Regions from separate parts of the Halomonas sp. ATBC28 genome, predicted to be linked through region 1. Evidence: predicted binding sites of a transcription regulator. Region 1 holds the regulator's gene; each other region holds the start of a gene.
The links. The regulator FNR, encoded in region 1, switches genes on or off when oxygen is low (the NO sensors DNR and NnrR bind a similar motif). The targets are predictions, from matches to a motif close to TTGATNTANATCAA.
Positions count from the first base shown of each region.

Region 1 (3,740 bases):
AAAGAGCTTTGCCAACACCCTACGCCAGGTGATCGAGCTCAACCCGGCGCGCCTTTCTGTGTTTAATTACGCGCATATGCCCGAGCGTTTTGCCCCGCAGCGGCGCATTAATGTCGATGACTTGCCAGGCGGAGAAGAGAAGCTAGCGATTCTGCGCACCACCATCGAAATGCTCACCGCAGCTGGCTATGTGCATATCGGTATGGATCACTTTGCCCGCCCTGACGATAGCCTGGCTATTGCCCAGCGCGAAGGCTCGCTGCAGCGCAACTTCCAGGGCTACTCCAGCCATGCTCAGTGCGACTTAATCGGGCTTGGCGTATCGGCGATTTCGCGCATTGATGACGTCTATGCGCAGAACCCGAGCGATCTGGCAAGCTACGAAGCGACGCTGGATCAGGGGCAGCTTGCCACCGTGCGTGGCATACGCTTAAGTGATGACGACCTGATCCGGCGGGACGTGATTGAGCGGCTGATGTGCGATATGGGCATTGACCTGGCCGCCGTTAGTCAACGCTGGAACATCGATGCCCCCCGCTACTTTGCGCCAGCGCTTGAGCGCCTGCAGAGCGCCGAACAGGATGGCCTGCTGACCCGCCGCGGTGATCAGCTTAACGCCACGCCGACGGGGCGGCTGCTGATTCGCCATATAGCAATGGCGTTTGATACCCATCTTTCCGGGCAAACGGGACAACAGTATTCTAAGATTGTTTAATCACCTTATTGCAGGCATGCTAAAGCGACTATAATAAGTAAGGATTTTCTAATTGATAAGCGGGACCCTCTCAAGGAGCAAAGCATGTTGGAACCCATGAGCCGTCGGCGCTCGCTACTCCATGAAGCTCGCTGCCAAACCTGCAGTTTGAGCTCACTGTGCCTGCCACTTGCCCTTGAGCTGGACGACGTGGGGCAGTTCGACGCCATTATTCGTCGTCGCGCGCCGCTGAAAAAAGGCGAACCGCTGTTTCGTCAGGGCGACACCTTTACCAGCGTTTACGCAGTCCGTTCGGGCAGTTTGAAACAGATCACCGCCGAAGGTAACGGCAGCGAGCAGTTGACCAATTTCTACCTGCCCAGTGAATTGGTGGGGTTGGATGGCATTGACGAAGAGCATTACCCCGGTAGCGTTATCGCCCTGGAAACGACCACCGTCTGCGAGATTCCTTTTGACCGCCTGGACTTACTCTCGGAGGAGCTACCCGAACTGCGTGGCCAGCTTTATCGTAGCATGAGCAAAGAGTTGCGCGATGACCGGCGTATGATGCGGCTACTTTCGCGTAAAACCGCCGATCAGCGGCTAGCAAGTTTTTTGATTACCCTCTCGGATCGTTTTCGTCGCCGGGGCTACTCGCCTTACAGCTTTCGCCTCTCAATGCCCAGGGCTGATATCGGCAACTACCTGGGCTTAGCGGTGGAAACGGTCAGCCGCATACTAAGCCGCTTTCAGCAGCAGAGCGTGGTGGCGGTCTCCGGGCGAGAGGTCAACATTCTCGATATGCCGCGCTTGATTACCCTCGCCGAAGAGGAAGAGCAAACAGTTAGCTGACGTTAAAGGCTTGGATACGCCCCGCCAGTAGCTCTGCTTGCTTGGCCTCAAGGCCTTCAAAATCGAACAGGCTGCGGTCGGCCAACTGGGAAGGGGCAATGTTGGTGACAGCCTTGAACATGCTCTCCAGGCGGCCAGGAAACTTTTTGTCCCACTCGGCGAGCATCTCTTTGACCACCTGACGCTGCATATTAGGCTGTGAACCGCACAGGTTGCAGGGAATAATCGGAAACGCCATCAGCCGCGAAAACTCGGCGATATCAGCCTCTTTGCAGTAGGCCAACGGCCGAATAACGATATTCTTCCCATCATCGGATAGCAGCTTTGGCGGCATCGCTTTCAGGTTGCCGCCAAAGAACATATTGAGAAACAGTGTTTCGAGAATATCTTCCCGGTGATGGCCCAGGGCTATCTTATTGGCGCCAATCTCTTCGGCAAAGCCATACAACGAGCCGCGCCGCAGCCGTGAACAAAGCGCGCAGGTGGTTTTACCTTCCGGGGTTTTCTCTTTTACCACCGAGTAAGTATCGCGCTCGACAATGTGGTACTCCACGCCCTGCTTATCCAGATACGCAGGCAATACGTGCTCGGGAAAACCCGGCTGTTTTTGATCCAGATTGACCGCTACCAGCGAAAAATTGACCGGCGCATTGCGCTGCAAATTGCGCAAAATCTCCAGCATCGTGTAGCTGTCCTTTCCACCGGAGAGGCAGACCATTACGCGATCACCTTCATTGATCATTTGATAATCAATGATCGCATTGCCCACTTCTCGGCGCAGACGCTTTTGCAGCTTGTTAAATTCACGCTTCTGCTTCGCATCAGCCAGCTCAGGCTGGTCGTGCTCAGCGTCAGCTGGGGTGGCTCCAACCGTATCAAGGTGAGCAGGATCAAAGTGATCAAGAGTTTGCATGGTATAAGCACTGCCGAGGGTAGAAGGCGTGAGAGAAAAAAGTAATAACTATTCTAACAACACTCACCGCCTGACCCAACTAATCAGACGTAGCCACACAAGATATCGCAATTGGAAGTGACTATTTTGACCGCTGCACCATACCTCGGTGCGAGGGCAGCTTGGAGCGAGGGTCTTTTGTCATGGATGACAAAAGTAGCGCCCAGGGAGGGGTTCACAGCGCCCTCGCGGAAAGCTGTCCTCGCCACGACGAAAGAGACTACTATGCCACCTGCGCCATAATACGCTGCAGGCGCATATACAGCAGTGCGCTGGCGGTGGCCTCTCCAAGCACACTCTGCATGCCCATGACGGGTACTTGCCAGCATGCCAACGCCTGGGCGAAGCTGCTGGGCGCTTCGACCTCCGGGTGCAAACGGCGCAGTTGGCGCTGATGCAGTTTTGCCACATCGACCTGGGCGTTGGGCAGGGCAAAATTCAGCCGCTTACTGAGTAGTGCATTCAATGCTCCAATGCGCTTCTCTAACTGCCAGCCAACGATGGGCCGATTGCCGATAAATTCTACTAGCGCGCTCAAGTTATCACTATTTGGTGGCAGTATCTCCCCCGCCTCGCACAGCAAGTGATGACGGCGCAGCGTTGCGCTCTCGGGCTGCTTTGCGCTACCAAGGGTGATCACAAAAGCACGACTGGTATGCACCTGCTGATGGCTCAGCACCACTGCCGCCACGCTGATCACAGGTGATGATTGCGTGGGCGTTGCTGTGCAGGCGAGCGCCACCAGCTCTTCGCCCATATAGGGCTGAAACAGCCAGGCATAGGGGGAATCTGCACAACGACGCCGGTCACTTTCACGCCTTAACAAGGTGCGCAGCGAGCCGCTAAATAGCGTCACATGTCGATCTAACAGCCGCATTCCGCTCACGAATACTCCAAATGGTAACGGTGGGAAAGCCGCTGCTTAAAGTCTTTGACAATATGCATCGCTTCGCGCAGTAGGTCGCGCTCCAGGGAAGAGAGGTTCTGCACCACGACACGGTTAGCGCGTCTGCTGCTTTGGGCGTTAGTTTCTTTCGCATCCGCAGAAGTTTCCAGCGTACTTAGCTGCTGCTTGAGGCGCAGCTCAGAAAAGAGCGCCAACGCTTCGCCCAGGTCATCGGCAAAACGGCGATCCAACCGGCCGTCAGTAACCAGGGCATCCAAGCGATCAAACGTCGAGGTGGCTTTGATGCGCCGCTCAAGCGCCATGGTGCGCACACCGTGCACGATAGGGAAAATACC
Region 1 is NZ_VCQL01000004.1:144,737-148,476, reverse strand. Features, by position in the region: gene hemN (oxygen-independent coproporphyrinogen III oxidase) at 1-715, shown strand, start outside; gene fnr (fumarate/nitrate reduction transcriptional regulator Fnr) at 800-1,546, shown strand; gene ttcA (tRNA 2-thiocytidine(32) synthetase TtcA) at 1,539-2,459, opposite strand; gene E0L35_RS05680 (DNA polymerase III subunit epsilon) at 2,722-3,375, opposite strand; gene E0L35_RS05675 (DUF294 nucleotidyltransferase-like domain-containing protein) at 3,381-3,740, opposite strand, start outside.

Region 2 (3,740 bases), on a different contig from region 1:
TCCACCACCAGATCCCGCTGCACGGGGAAGTGTGCCAACGGCTCGATACTAATATCGCCCTCGTAATCGCGCAGGAAGGTTTTGCAGCCGAGCTTGGGAATGCCGTTCACCATGACCCCGCAGGAGCCACAAATCGCCATACGGCACGACCAGCGGTAGCTCAGGGTGCTATCGAGCTGCTCCTTGATATGGTTGAGGGCATCCAGCAGCGAGGTACTGTCATCCACCGGCAGGTCATACGCCTGCCAGTACGTCTCAGTCGAGTTATCAGGCAGGTAGCGTTTGACGCTAATATGCTTGGTGCTGACATTCTTCGTACTGATTAAGTTAGTACTCATCTGATCGATACTCATGCCTTCTCCCCCTTGCCCGCATCGCCATAGGCCCGCTCCGCCGGGGCGGAGAATTGCACATCGACGTCCTGCCAGCGCAGTTCGGCATGGACATCGCCTTGGTAAAAGACCTGGCTATGCTTGAGGTAGTTAACGTCATCGCGTTTCTGCATGCCTTCATCCAAGCGCTGGTGGGCACCGCGGGACTCACGGCGCTCAAGCGCGCCCAAACAAGACGCTTCGGCAATATCCAGTCCACACTCCAGTTCAAGACATTCCAATAACTCAGTGTTGAAGATCTTGCTGGTATCGTTAACGCGGATCTCGTTGAAGCGCGCACGCAGTTGGCGCATGGTATCCAGCGAATGGCGCATGCCCTCTTCGGTGCGGTAAATCCCACAGCCGCTCTCCATGGCCTGCACCATGGCGTGCTTGAGTTCCACCCAGTTCTCGCCGCTCCCCGTTCCGTCACAGAGCCGCAGCAGCTTGGCTTGCTGGCAGTCGCCCTGGGCTTCCAGCAGGCGCTCATCGGCCCACTCGGTTTGTGCTGCGCGCTTGCTTGCCTGCTCACCGGCCAGGCGGCCAAACACCAACAGCTCCGTCAGCGAGTTAGAGCCCAATCGATTGGCGCCGTGCAGACCCACCGAAGCACACTCCCCGGCGGCGTAGAGCCCAGCAATGGAGGTTTCGCACTGTGGATTGGTTTCAATACCGCCCATGGTGTAGTGAACCGCTGGGCGAATGGGGATGGGCACTTTCACCGGGTCGACGTTGATATAGGATTTGGCCAGCTCGCAGATAAACGGTAGGCGCTCCAGAATGTACTTTTCACCCAAGTGACGCAGATCGAGATAGACCACATCGCTGTCGCCAAACTTACCGGTGCGGCCTGCCTGCTGCTCCTGCCAGAAGGCCTGGGAGAGTTTGTCCCGCGGGCCCAGCTCCATATACTTGTTTTCCGGTTTACCCAGCGGCGTTTCCGGGCCAAGGCCATAATCCTGCAGATAACGATAGCCCTCTTTATTGAGCAGAATACCGCCTTCCCCCCGGCACGCTTCAGTAATCAAAATGCCGGAGCCGGGCAAGCCGGTGGGGTGGTATTGAACAAACTCCATGTCCCGCAGCGCCACACCATGGCGGTAGGCCATCGCCATACCGTCGCCAGTGACAATGCCCGCATTGGTGTTGAAACGGAATAAACGCCCCGCGCCGCCGGTGGCCAAAATCACCGCTTTGGCGCGCAGCACGGTTAATTCGCCAGTGGCTATTTGTAGGGCAATCACGCCAATCACAGCACCTTCGTGTACCGCCAAGTCGAGCACGAAGTATTCGTCGAAACGCTCGATCTCAGGGTATTTCAGCGAAGTCTGAAACAGGGTGTGAAGCATATGGAAGCCGGTTTTATCGGCGGCGAACCAAGTGCGGGCGGTTTTCATCCCCCCAAAGCGGCGCACCTGCACCTGACCATCGTCCTTACGGCTCCAAGGACAGCCCCAGCGCTCCATCTGCACCAGCTCTTGATAGGCGTGGTGAACAAAGTAGTCAGCCACCCCCTGCTCAACCAGCCAGTCACCGCCGGAAACGGTGTCATCAAAATGCGCCTGATGTGAATCTTCGGCACTTGTGACGGCAGCCGCACCGCCTTCCGCCGCCACGGTATGCGAGCGCATGGGGTACACCTTGGACAGCAGCGCAATACGTTGCGGGGTGTTGTGCTCTTTAGCGTGCTCGGCAGCCCCAATGGCAGCACGCAAGCCTGCGCCACCCCCACCGACAATCACGATATCGAAATCTCGCTGCTGCATGACGTTTCCTTCCGTTAGCCAAGTCAAAGGTGGTGGTAGCGACACTCTTCGGTGCCCTTTCATTCTTCGAACTTACCACGCTATTGGCAGGCCCTGCTCATTAGTCCAAAGAACTATTGACGTGCGTCAAGCAAGTAGAAAATCGACTAGGTATTGCTGTTACCCGCGTGCCACAGGCCCTACTCTTCAAGCCACTCACTGCAGGGCAGATACCTATCCGCCAGGCAATAAAAACAGCAAGAAAGACTAAAGAGAGGTGCAGCATGACAACCAATGCCCAACCCTCGCCACGATGGAAACTGTTAGCACCGTTAGCAGTCGCTATTATCGTCGCGCTGATACCTACACCCGAGGGGCTAGCGCCTCACGCGTGGTACTTTTTCGCCATCTTCCTTGGCTGCGTGGTTGGCTTGATTCTCGAGCCCTTACCTGGGGCGGTGGTCGGCCTGATCGGCGTTACCCTGGTGGCACTGCTTTCAAGGTGGGTGCTGTTCTCTCCGGAGCAACTGACGGCTGACGGATTCAGTGCCGCTAACCAAGCATTCTCATGGGCGGTGTCGGGCTTTACCAACTCTACGGTATGGCTAATTTTTGGTGCCTTTATGTTTGCCTTGGGGTATGAGAAAACCGGCCTGGGCAGGCGGATATCGCTCTGGCTCGTCAAAGCCATGGGGAAGCGTACTTTAACCCTGGGTTATGCGGTGATGATTGCCGATGGCATTCTGGCGCCGTTTACGCCTTCCAATACGGCGCGCAGTGCGGGCACGATCTATCCGGTCATTCGTAACCTGCCGCCGCTTTACGATTCGCATCCCAACGACCCTAGCATGAAGCGCATGGGCAGCTTTTTGATGTGGACCGCGCTTGCTTCTACCTGCGTCACTAGCTCGCTGTTTTTGACCGCTCTGGCCCCGAACTTACTGGCCATCGCGCTAACTGAAAGCGCGACCGGTATTCATATCAACTGGGGGCAGTGGTTTATGGCGGTAGCACCAGCCGGCATTTTGCTGCTTCTGCTAGTTCCGCTGCTGAGCTACTGGCTATGCGCGCCCGAAGTAAAAGCGGGTAATGAAATTTCCGACTGGGCAGGGCAGGAGTTAACCAAGCTGGGGGCACTGACTCGCCATGAAATGATGCTGGTCATTATGGTGGTCTCCGCCCTGCTGCTGTGGATTTTCGCGGGCGACATTATCTCTGGGTCATTGGTGGGCTTAGTGGTGATCTGCGGTATGTTGTTAACCGGCATTGTGACCTGGAGCGATATTCTCGATAACCGAGCCGCTTGGAATACCTTTGTGTGGTTTGCCACCCTGGTGGCGCTCGCGGGTGGGCTGAGCCTAGTGGGGTTTGTTAACTGGTTTGGCAGCGTGGTGGGCGGGCAGATAAGCCACTTTGACCCGCTGATGGCCATGGTGGCGCTGGTAGTTATTTTCTACCTGCTGCACTACTTCTTTGCCAGCGTGACAGCCCACGTTACTGCTCTGCTGCCGGTAATTCTGGCGGCGGCGTCGGGGATTGCCGGGCTGGATATGCAGATGTTTATCCTGCTGCTACTGCCCACACTGGGCTTTATGGGCATTCTCACCCCTTACGGCACAGGGCC
Region 2 is NZ_VCQL01000001.1:120,502-124,241, reverse strand. Features, by position in the region: gene E0L35_RS00580 (succinate dehydrogenase/fumarate reductase iron-sulfur subunit) at 1-353, opposite strand, end outside; gene frdA (fumarate reductase (quinol) flavoprotein subunit) at 350-2,137, opposite strand; gene E0L35_RS00570 (anion permease) at 2,401-3,740, shown strand, end outside.
Region 2: the regulator FNR is predicted to act here: its motif matches at 2,254-2,267, upstream of frdA (fumarate reductase (quinol) flavoprotein subunit).

Region 3 (3,740 bases), on a different contig from region 1:
AGCGCGATTCATAAACAATCAACACCATAAGTGCCAAAAAGCTCATCAAGCTCAATGATAACCACGTAAAATAGCGGTGCTGGCGAGCTAAAGGCCGGGGACGAACTGTGGGCTGCGCGACGGGCCTAGTTTTGGATGTCACCACTTCGCCTCTATGCTACGAATCATCCAGATCCAGTCATTGAACTCACGCAGGTTTTCTACGTCGCGATCACCCTTGCCCTGATTATTGTAGTCACGCTCTACCAGCCGCACAGGGCCTCGCGTACGGATGGTGAGCGGATCGCCATCCTCAGAGCTAACCAGGTACCAGTTAGGGTCGTCCCACCCTTCTAAGGTAACCTCGTAGTCGTCCCAAGCGGTAAAGTGAAGCGCCGGGGGCACTTCGCCAAACTGTTCAATCAGAAAGGTGCGAAACTCGACGCCCTGCATCTCCACATCGCGCCCTTGATAGGGGTCATAGAGTGTAAACGTCGTATCAGACATGTCGTGCAAGTCACTTAAAGCGACCTTTTGAGTGACATCGCCGTTGATCATATTTACTGCCTGGGCAAAGGCAGTCGCGGGAAGTATTATGCCCACGACAATTAACGCGCACGCTAACCGATCACGTACACGACCCCACGGGCTGTGGTGTAAGGCAACTGCGTTCATGACAAAGCATCCTAGTGTAGTCATTGCTTCAATGGACTTTACCAGAGCACGCCTTGCATTGCTCATTAACGCACGCTATGCGATTGCAACTTTTCAGCACATTTCAGGCAAAAAAAAGCCAGCCCATGGTGGGCTGGCAACAGGAGGTTTACTGCGATAGCAAACCCCCTCCCCTGACAAGGTTTACATGAGGTGGGAAAGCTACTTTTTACGCTCATCTTTACGTAGATGATCACGAATCACGAAGCCCACCCACCCCAGCATAAAAACGATCACTAACGCGACGGTCACTAAGCCGAAAATAACTGTGTCATCCCAATACATGGTGAATCCCCCCGCCGTGATGTATGCGTTCATACTAGTCACTCAACGGCAGAAGAATGCTGACCTAGATCAAGTTACGGCAGGCGGGGGTAAGCGGTTAAACAGGAAATTGATACTGGTCAATTTTTGGGTGCTATTAACCTACAGCACCTTGCGGTCTTCGACTTTACTGTGTTCGGTACCTGGTGGTAACGGATGGCCTTTGGCTAATTCTGCACGGGTAGCTTCGCGTACGTCTAAAATGGTGACTTTATAGTTCAGCGTGCGCCCGGCCAGGGGGTGATTGGTATCGACGGTGACGCGGTCACCATCGACTTTGAGTACCGTAACAATTTGCGGCCCGGCTTCGCCCTCAGTTTGAAAACGGCTGCCCGGCTCCAACTCAGCGTTACCAAAAGAGCCGCGACTGACTTCCTGAACCAAATCTTCGTTACGCACACCGTAGGCATCCGCGGGCATTAGTTGAACGCTAAGCTCGGCGCCTACGGTTTGACCTGCTAGCGCACTCTCCAACCCTGGCACGATATTGTCGTGGCCATGCAAATACTCTAGCGGCTTATTGCGCGCTTGGGAGTCATCCAGTACCTGCTTGCTGCCATCATTGAGCACGTCGCTGAGGACATAGTGCAAGGTAACTACCTGATGCGCCGTAATCGACATGGAAAACTCCTCTCCGGTAAGCTGTCGGTTTTGTGATAGAACTTCGCGATAGAACTTTGTGATAGCACTTTGCGATAAATACACTGCCTCAGTTTATCACTTGGCCGTTGCCAGCGTCTTTCCACCAGGAGTAGCGTTTAATGTTAAACCCCACCCCCCAGCGCACTTGGCTTGCTGCGCTGGCTATTTATTGTCGTGCCCCCGTTATTACCATGCTGTTTTTGGGGTTTTCTGCAGGCCTACCCTTTTTATTAGTGTTTTCAACACTCTCTGCCTGGCTGCGTAGCGACGGCGTGGAGGTAGCGGCAATTGGCTTTTTTGCCTGGATTGGCATGCTCTACTCGATCAAGTTTTTCTGGGCGCCGGTAGTAGACCGGTTAGCGCTCCCGATTTTAACCCGCGCCTTCGGCCAGCGCCGCGGTTGGATGCTGTTAGCCCAGGGGTTGATCGTTGCAGGGTTAGTGGGGCTGGCCGGTTTGAGCCCAGTGGGTAATCTCGGCTGGGTGGCCCTCTTTGCCCTGCTGGTGGCGTTTGGTTCAGCGACGCAAGATATCGCTATCGATGCCTATCGCATTGAGTCCGCCGATGACGATGTTCAGGCCGCCATGGCCTCGACCTATATTATTGGCTATCGCGGTGGCTTACTTGCCGCTGGTGCCGGCGCGCTGTATATCGCGGCCTCTGCCTCTTGGGATGCGGCCTACCTGAGCATGGCGGCGCTAATGGGCATTGGCGTTCTCACCGTGCTGCTGCGCCCTGAACCGAAGCGCGCTTCGCTTTCTATTCAACTTATCCATGAGCCTAAGGTACGGGCGTTTATTCGCGCCAGCCGCGGTAAGCCCAAACTGTTACGCCGCCTGGGTGCCTGGAGCATTGGTGCGCTGGTCTGTCCGTTTACCGACTTTTTTCGCCGCTATGGAGTGAAAGCGCTGTGGATTTTGGTGTTTATTGCCGTATTTAGAATCAGCGATTTGGCCATGGCCTCCATGGCCAACCCGCTGTATATCGACCTGGGCTTTTCGCTGGCAGAGATTGCTAACGTGACCAATATATTCGGCATTGCGATGAGCATTACCGGTGGAATTCTAGGCGGGCTATGCGTGGCGCGCTACGGCATTGGCCCGCTGCTGATCTTCGGCGCGGGGTTGGTGATGGTAACTAACCTGCTGTTTGCCGTGCTTGCCGTGGTGGGTAATCAGTTGCCCATGCTGGTGGTGACGATTATCGGCGATAACCTTGCCAATGGCTTAGCCAGTGCGGTGTTTATCGCCTTTCTTTCCAGTCTCACATCACGCGCCTATACTGCAACGCAGTACGCGCTGTTCTCATCACTAATGACGCTGCCAGGAAAGTTCTTGAGCGGTTTTGGTGGGCTGGTCGTAACCTCTCAGGGCTACCCAAGCTTCTTTGTCATCGCAACGTTACTGGGCCTTCCCGCCATTATCTTGGCGATTTGGATCAGCCGAGACAAGCAGTTAGTACCTACCCCCAAGCCTGCTTAAGCAGGCTTGAAGGTTTAGGCTAGCGGTGTGTTTCGAGCCAGTCCAAGGCCCCTGGCGTAGTCCGCCACTGATCGCGCATCAAGGTGCGGTACTGCCACGCTTCCGCCCGGGAGCCGGGGTCAACCTGACCATCGGGGTGAGGCATGGAAGGCCGCGGGCTCTCTGCACAAATTAGCTCTAACGCGTAGCGGTTATGGCCAAGCACATCGCCTAGCGCCGCTTCTGCCGCCTCACGCTGCTCTAACCGATAGAGTGCCAGGGCTTTACCCATCAAAAGCCCCAATACCAGCGAGCCGTCGTCGTCACTCTCTTCCGCAAGTGCCAACGCTTCCTCGTTGCGATCATCACGCAGCAGCTGGTCAAGTACCAGCTCCCGCAGCCCTAAGCTATCTTCCTGGTCGATCAGCAGTAGCTCTTCGGCCAACTCGCGGGAGTGCTGACACGCACCGCGCTCCATGCCAACCACCAGCGCTAACCCTGTGCGTAGCAACATGGCGTTGTTGGCATCGTCCCAGCACAGGTTGCCGTCGCCTTCGGCGCGGGCTTGTTCCAGCCAGCGCGAAAGTCGAAGCGCCAGTGGCTCCAGCAGGCTTGGGGCCA
Region 3 is NZ_VCQL01000008.1:59,484-63,223, reverse strand. Features, by position in the region: gene E0L35_RS10825 (GGDEF domain-containing protein) at 1-46, opposite strand, end outside; gene E0L35_RS10820 (hypothetical protein) at 139-654, opposite strand; gene ccoM (cytochrome c oxidase subunit CcoM) at 856-1,011, opposite strand; gene E0L35_RS10815 (peptidylprolyl isomerase) at 1,120-1,638, opposite strand; gene E0L35_RS10810 (MFS transporter) at 1,779-3,140, shown strand; gene E0L35_RS10805 (SEC-C domain-containing protein) at 3,160-3,740, opposite strand, start outside.
Region 3: the regulator FNR is predicted to act here: its motif matches at 1,038-1,051, upstream of ccoM (cytochrome c oxidase subunit CcoM).

Region 4 (3,740 bases), on a different contig from region 1:
AGCCGATCTATGAAGTGACTCATGGTCGATCTCCAGGCTCCTCGGAAATTTGCATACCCGACAGTGCGGGTTCCATGGAGTGGATTCTGCGTGATCGACAAGCGAATTACTGCGTGATTACCTCCATATACACCCTGTCTACCCCCAAGGTGATAGAGCGGCCAACGTAAAGGAATAGACAGTTGGCACTGTTGAAATTACACCGTGCGCGAATAACGGTTTTCCGTTGGTTTCAGGTAGGCGTCGAACGCCATGGCCAGGTTGCGGATCATCAACCTCCCTGAAGGCAGCACCTCGATGTCATGGTCGCGCAAAGCAATTAACCCGTCGTCCGCCATCTCTTCGAGGCTCGCCAAGGCACTCGCGAAGTAGCTGCGAAAATCGATATTGTGCCGGGCCTCGATAGCGGCAAATTCAAGGCGGCCGTGACACATCAGAGTATTAATGACATCGCGGCGCAGGCGGTCGTCATCGCTAAGGCGATAGCCACGGAAGACCGGTAAACGCCCTTCATCCAAGCGATGCTGATACTGGGCAGTTTCCTTGACGTTTTGGCTATAGGTATCGCCCACCTTGCCAATCGAGGTAATGCCCAGCCCAATCATGTCGCAGTCGGCGTGGGTAGAGTAGCCCTGAAAATTGCGCTGCAGAGTGCCATTTTCACGGGCCAAGCTCAGCTCGTCATTCGGAAGGGCGAAGTGATCCATGCCGATGTAGACATACCCTGCGGCCGTCAGGCGGTTAATCGTAAGCTCCAGCAGCTCCAGCTTGCGCTCGGGTGGCGGCATGTCTTCGGGGCGAATTAGCCGCTGAGCTTTAAACAGTTCGGGCAGATGGGCGTAGCTATAAGCGGCAATGCGATCCGGTTGCAGGTCAATAATCTTGGTTAGCGTCGTATCGAAACTCGCCACTGTCTGCAGCGGTAAACCGTAGATCAGGTCAACGCTGACCGATTCAAACCCCGCCTCGCGGGCAGCCTTGACCAGGGATACCACCTGCTCTTCGCTCTGGACGCGATTGACCGCTTGCTGCACGTCGTGATCGAAATCCTGCACACCGAAGCTCAACCGATTGAAGCCCAGCGCGTAGAGCTCGTACACCTGTTCGGGTGTCACGGTGCGAGGGTCTACCTCCAGCGAGAATTCACGCTCTTCAGGTGCGGCGAAGTGAAAGGCTTCGTCCAGCGCCGCCATCAGTTCGCTTAGCTGGGCGTTGCTTAAATAGGTTGGGGTGCCGCCGCCCAGGTGCAGTTGGGTCATTTGGCGGGTGGTATCGAACAGCGCTCCCTGAGCACGTATCTCCTGTTTTAACCACTGGAGGTATTCGGCGGCTCGCTCGGTATTATGAGTAATGATTTTGTTGCAGGCGCAGTAGTAGCACAGGCTTTTGCAGAACGGGATATGCACATAGACCGAAAGCGGCTTGGGTACTGCGACCCGATTACTGCGCTCGGCGGCGCTACGGTAATCATCCTCGGCAAACGCGGCATGAAACTGGGGCGCAGTGGGATAAGAAGTGTACCGCGGGCCTGGGCGGTCATATTTCTCTACCAGGGGGCGATTGAAGAGCAGTTCATCTTGCATGATTGGAATAGGTCTCTGAGGAATAGGTCTCTGAGGAATAGGTCTCTGAAAAGGGGCTCTAGAAGAGTTCTCTGAAAAAGGTCTCTGAGAAATAAATCTGGAAGTGGGTGCAGCAAGCATTGGTTAATATTCATACAATATACGTTTTAAAAACTGCCTGCATCCAGCTTGCCTACTCTGCAGCGTTATCCTCTTTTGAAAGCCACCCCAATATGACCTGTGTCAAAAGCCGACAAAAAATAGGTGACTAAAATGCTCGGACTTTTCCCGCAAGGAGTCTCGCTATGGAGCTTGTATGTCCCGCTGGCAACCTGCCCGCCCTCAAGCGCGCCGTAGATGAAGGTGCCGACGCTGTCTATTTCGGTTTCCAGAACATCACCAACGCACGGCAATTCGCCGGGCTAAACTTTACCGACAAACGTGCCCGCGAGGGGATCGATTACGCCCACCGACATGGCAAACGCGTTTTTTGCGCCATTAATACCTATCCCCAGCCCGATGGCTGGCAACACTGGACTCGGGCCGTAGACCAGGCCGCCGAACTGGGCGTGGATGCGCTGATTCTCGCCGATATGGGACTGCTCGACTACGCTACTCGCCATCACCCCGAGATCTCGCGGCACCTTTCAGTGCAGGGTTCGGCAACCAGCCATGAAGCGCTTCGCTTTTACCACCAGCATTTCGGCATCAAGCGCGCCGTACTGCCAAGGGTGCTGTCAATCACTCAGGTACGCGACCTGGCCAAGCAAACACCGGTAGAACTGGAGGTGTTCGCTTTCGGCAGCCTGTGCATCATGGCCGAAGGACGCTGCTATCTCTCCTCCTACCTGACCGGCGAATCGCCCAATACCCGGGGCGTCTGCTCACCAGCGGCCCATGTCCGCTGGGAAGAAACGCCTGAGGGCTTAGAGTCGCGCCTTAACAATGTTCTTATCGACCGCTACGCCGAAGGCGAGAGCGCGGGCTACCCCACCCTATGCAAGGGTCGCTTCGAGGTTACGGGCGAGACCTATCACGCCATTGAGGAACCCACCAGCCTCAATACCCTGGAGCTATTGCCGGAGCTACGCGACCTGGGTATTAGCGCCGTCAAAATTGAAGGTCGTCAGCGCAGCCCCGCCTATGTCTCTAAAGTGGCCGGGATCTGGCGTCAGGCGCTCAACCGCCTAGAGGCTCAGCCTGAGCGCTTTGATCCAGAACCCGCCTGGATGGCAGGCCTTGCCGAGCTTTCCGAAGGTGCCATCACTACCCTAGGCGCCTACGAACGCCGCTGGAAATAGGAGCTAAAGATGTCGAGCACCACACTCCCCCCACAACTGAGCCCGTCCACTGCCCCTCTGCAACTCTCCCTCGGGCCAGTGCTTTTTTACTGGACTCGGCAACGCTACGCCGACTTCTACCGCGAGGCGGCCGACTGGCCGGTAGAGATTATTACCCTGGGCGAAACCGTCTGCTCGCGGCGTCGCGATATGAAACTGGACGACTGGCTAGGCATTGGGCGCGAGCTCACCCAGGCGGGCAAGCAGGTAGTACTCGCCAGCCAGACCTTGATCGAGTCCGAAGCCGACCTGCGTGACTTGCGCAAGCTGTGTGACAACGGTGATTTTATCGTCGAGGCCAATGACCAAAGCGCCCTGCAACGACTCTCCAGTGCCGGACTGCCGTTCATCGCCGGTGCTGCGCTCAACCTCTACAACCCGGCGACACTGGGCGTTATGGCCCGTGCCGGCATGCGGCGTTGGCAAGCGCCGGTGGAAATGTCACAGCAAGACTTAGCCAAACTTATTAACGATTGCCACCGGGCAGGCGTTCCCCACCCATGCGAAGTATTCGCCTACGGGCATCTCCCCTTGTCCTGGTCGTCACGCTGTTTTACCGCCCGGCGTCACCAAACACCCAAAGACCGCTGCAAGTTCGTCTGCCAAAAGTACCCCGAAGGCTTGGTGCTACGTTCACAAGAGTCCCGGGATGTTTTTACCCTGAACGGTATTCAAACCCTTTCCAGCGCCTGCCAGGATCTGCGCCATGAACTTATGGTCATGGCGGATATGGGGGTATCAGTGGCACGTCTCAGCCCACGGGCGGAAGGCATGGCCGAGGTGGTCAAGGCTTTCGACCAGGCCCGCCACGGCAGGCTACCTACGCCCGATCCTTTAA
Region 4 is NZ_VCQL01000016.1:41,733-45,472, reverse strand. Features, by position in the region: gene E0L35_RS17810 (nitrate reductase subunit alpha) at 1-23, opposite strand, end outside; gene hemN (oxygen-independent coproporphyrinogen III oxidase) at 198-1,583, opposite strand; gene E0L35_RS17800 (peptidase U32 family protein) at 1,868-2,863, shown strand; gene E0L35_RS17795 (U32 family peptidase) at 2,873-3,740, shown strand, end outside.
Region 4: the regulator FNR is predicted to act here: its motif matches at 1,796-1,809, upstream of hemN (oxygen-independent coproporphyrinogen III oxidase).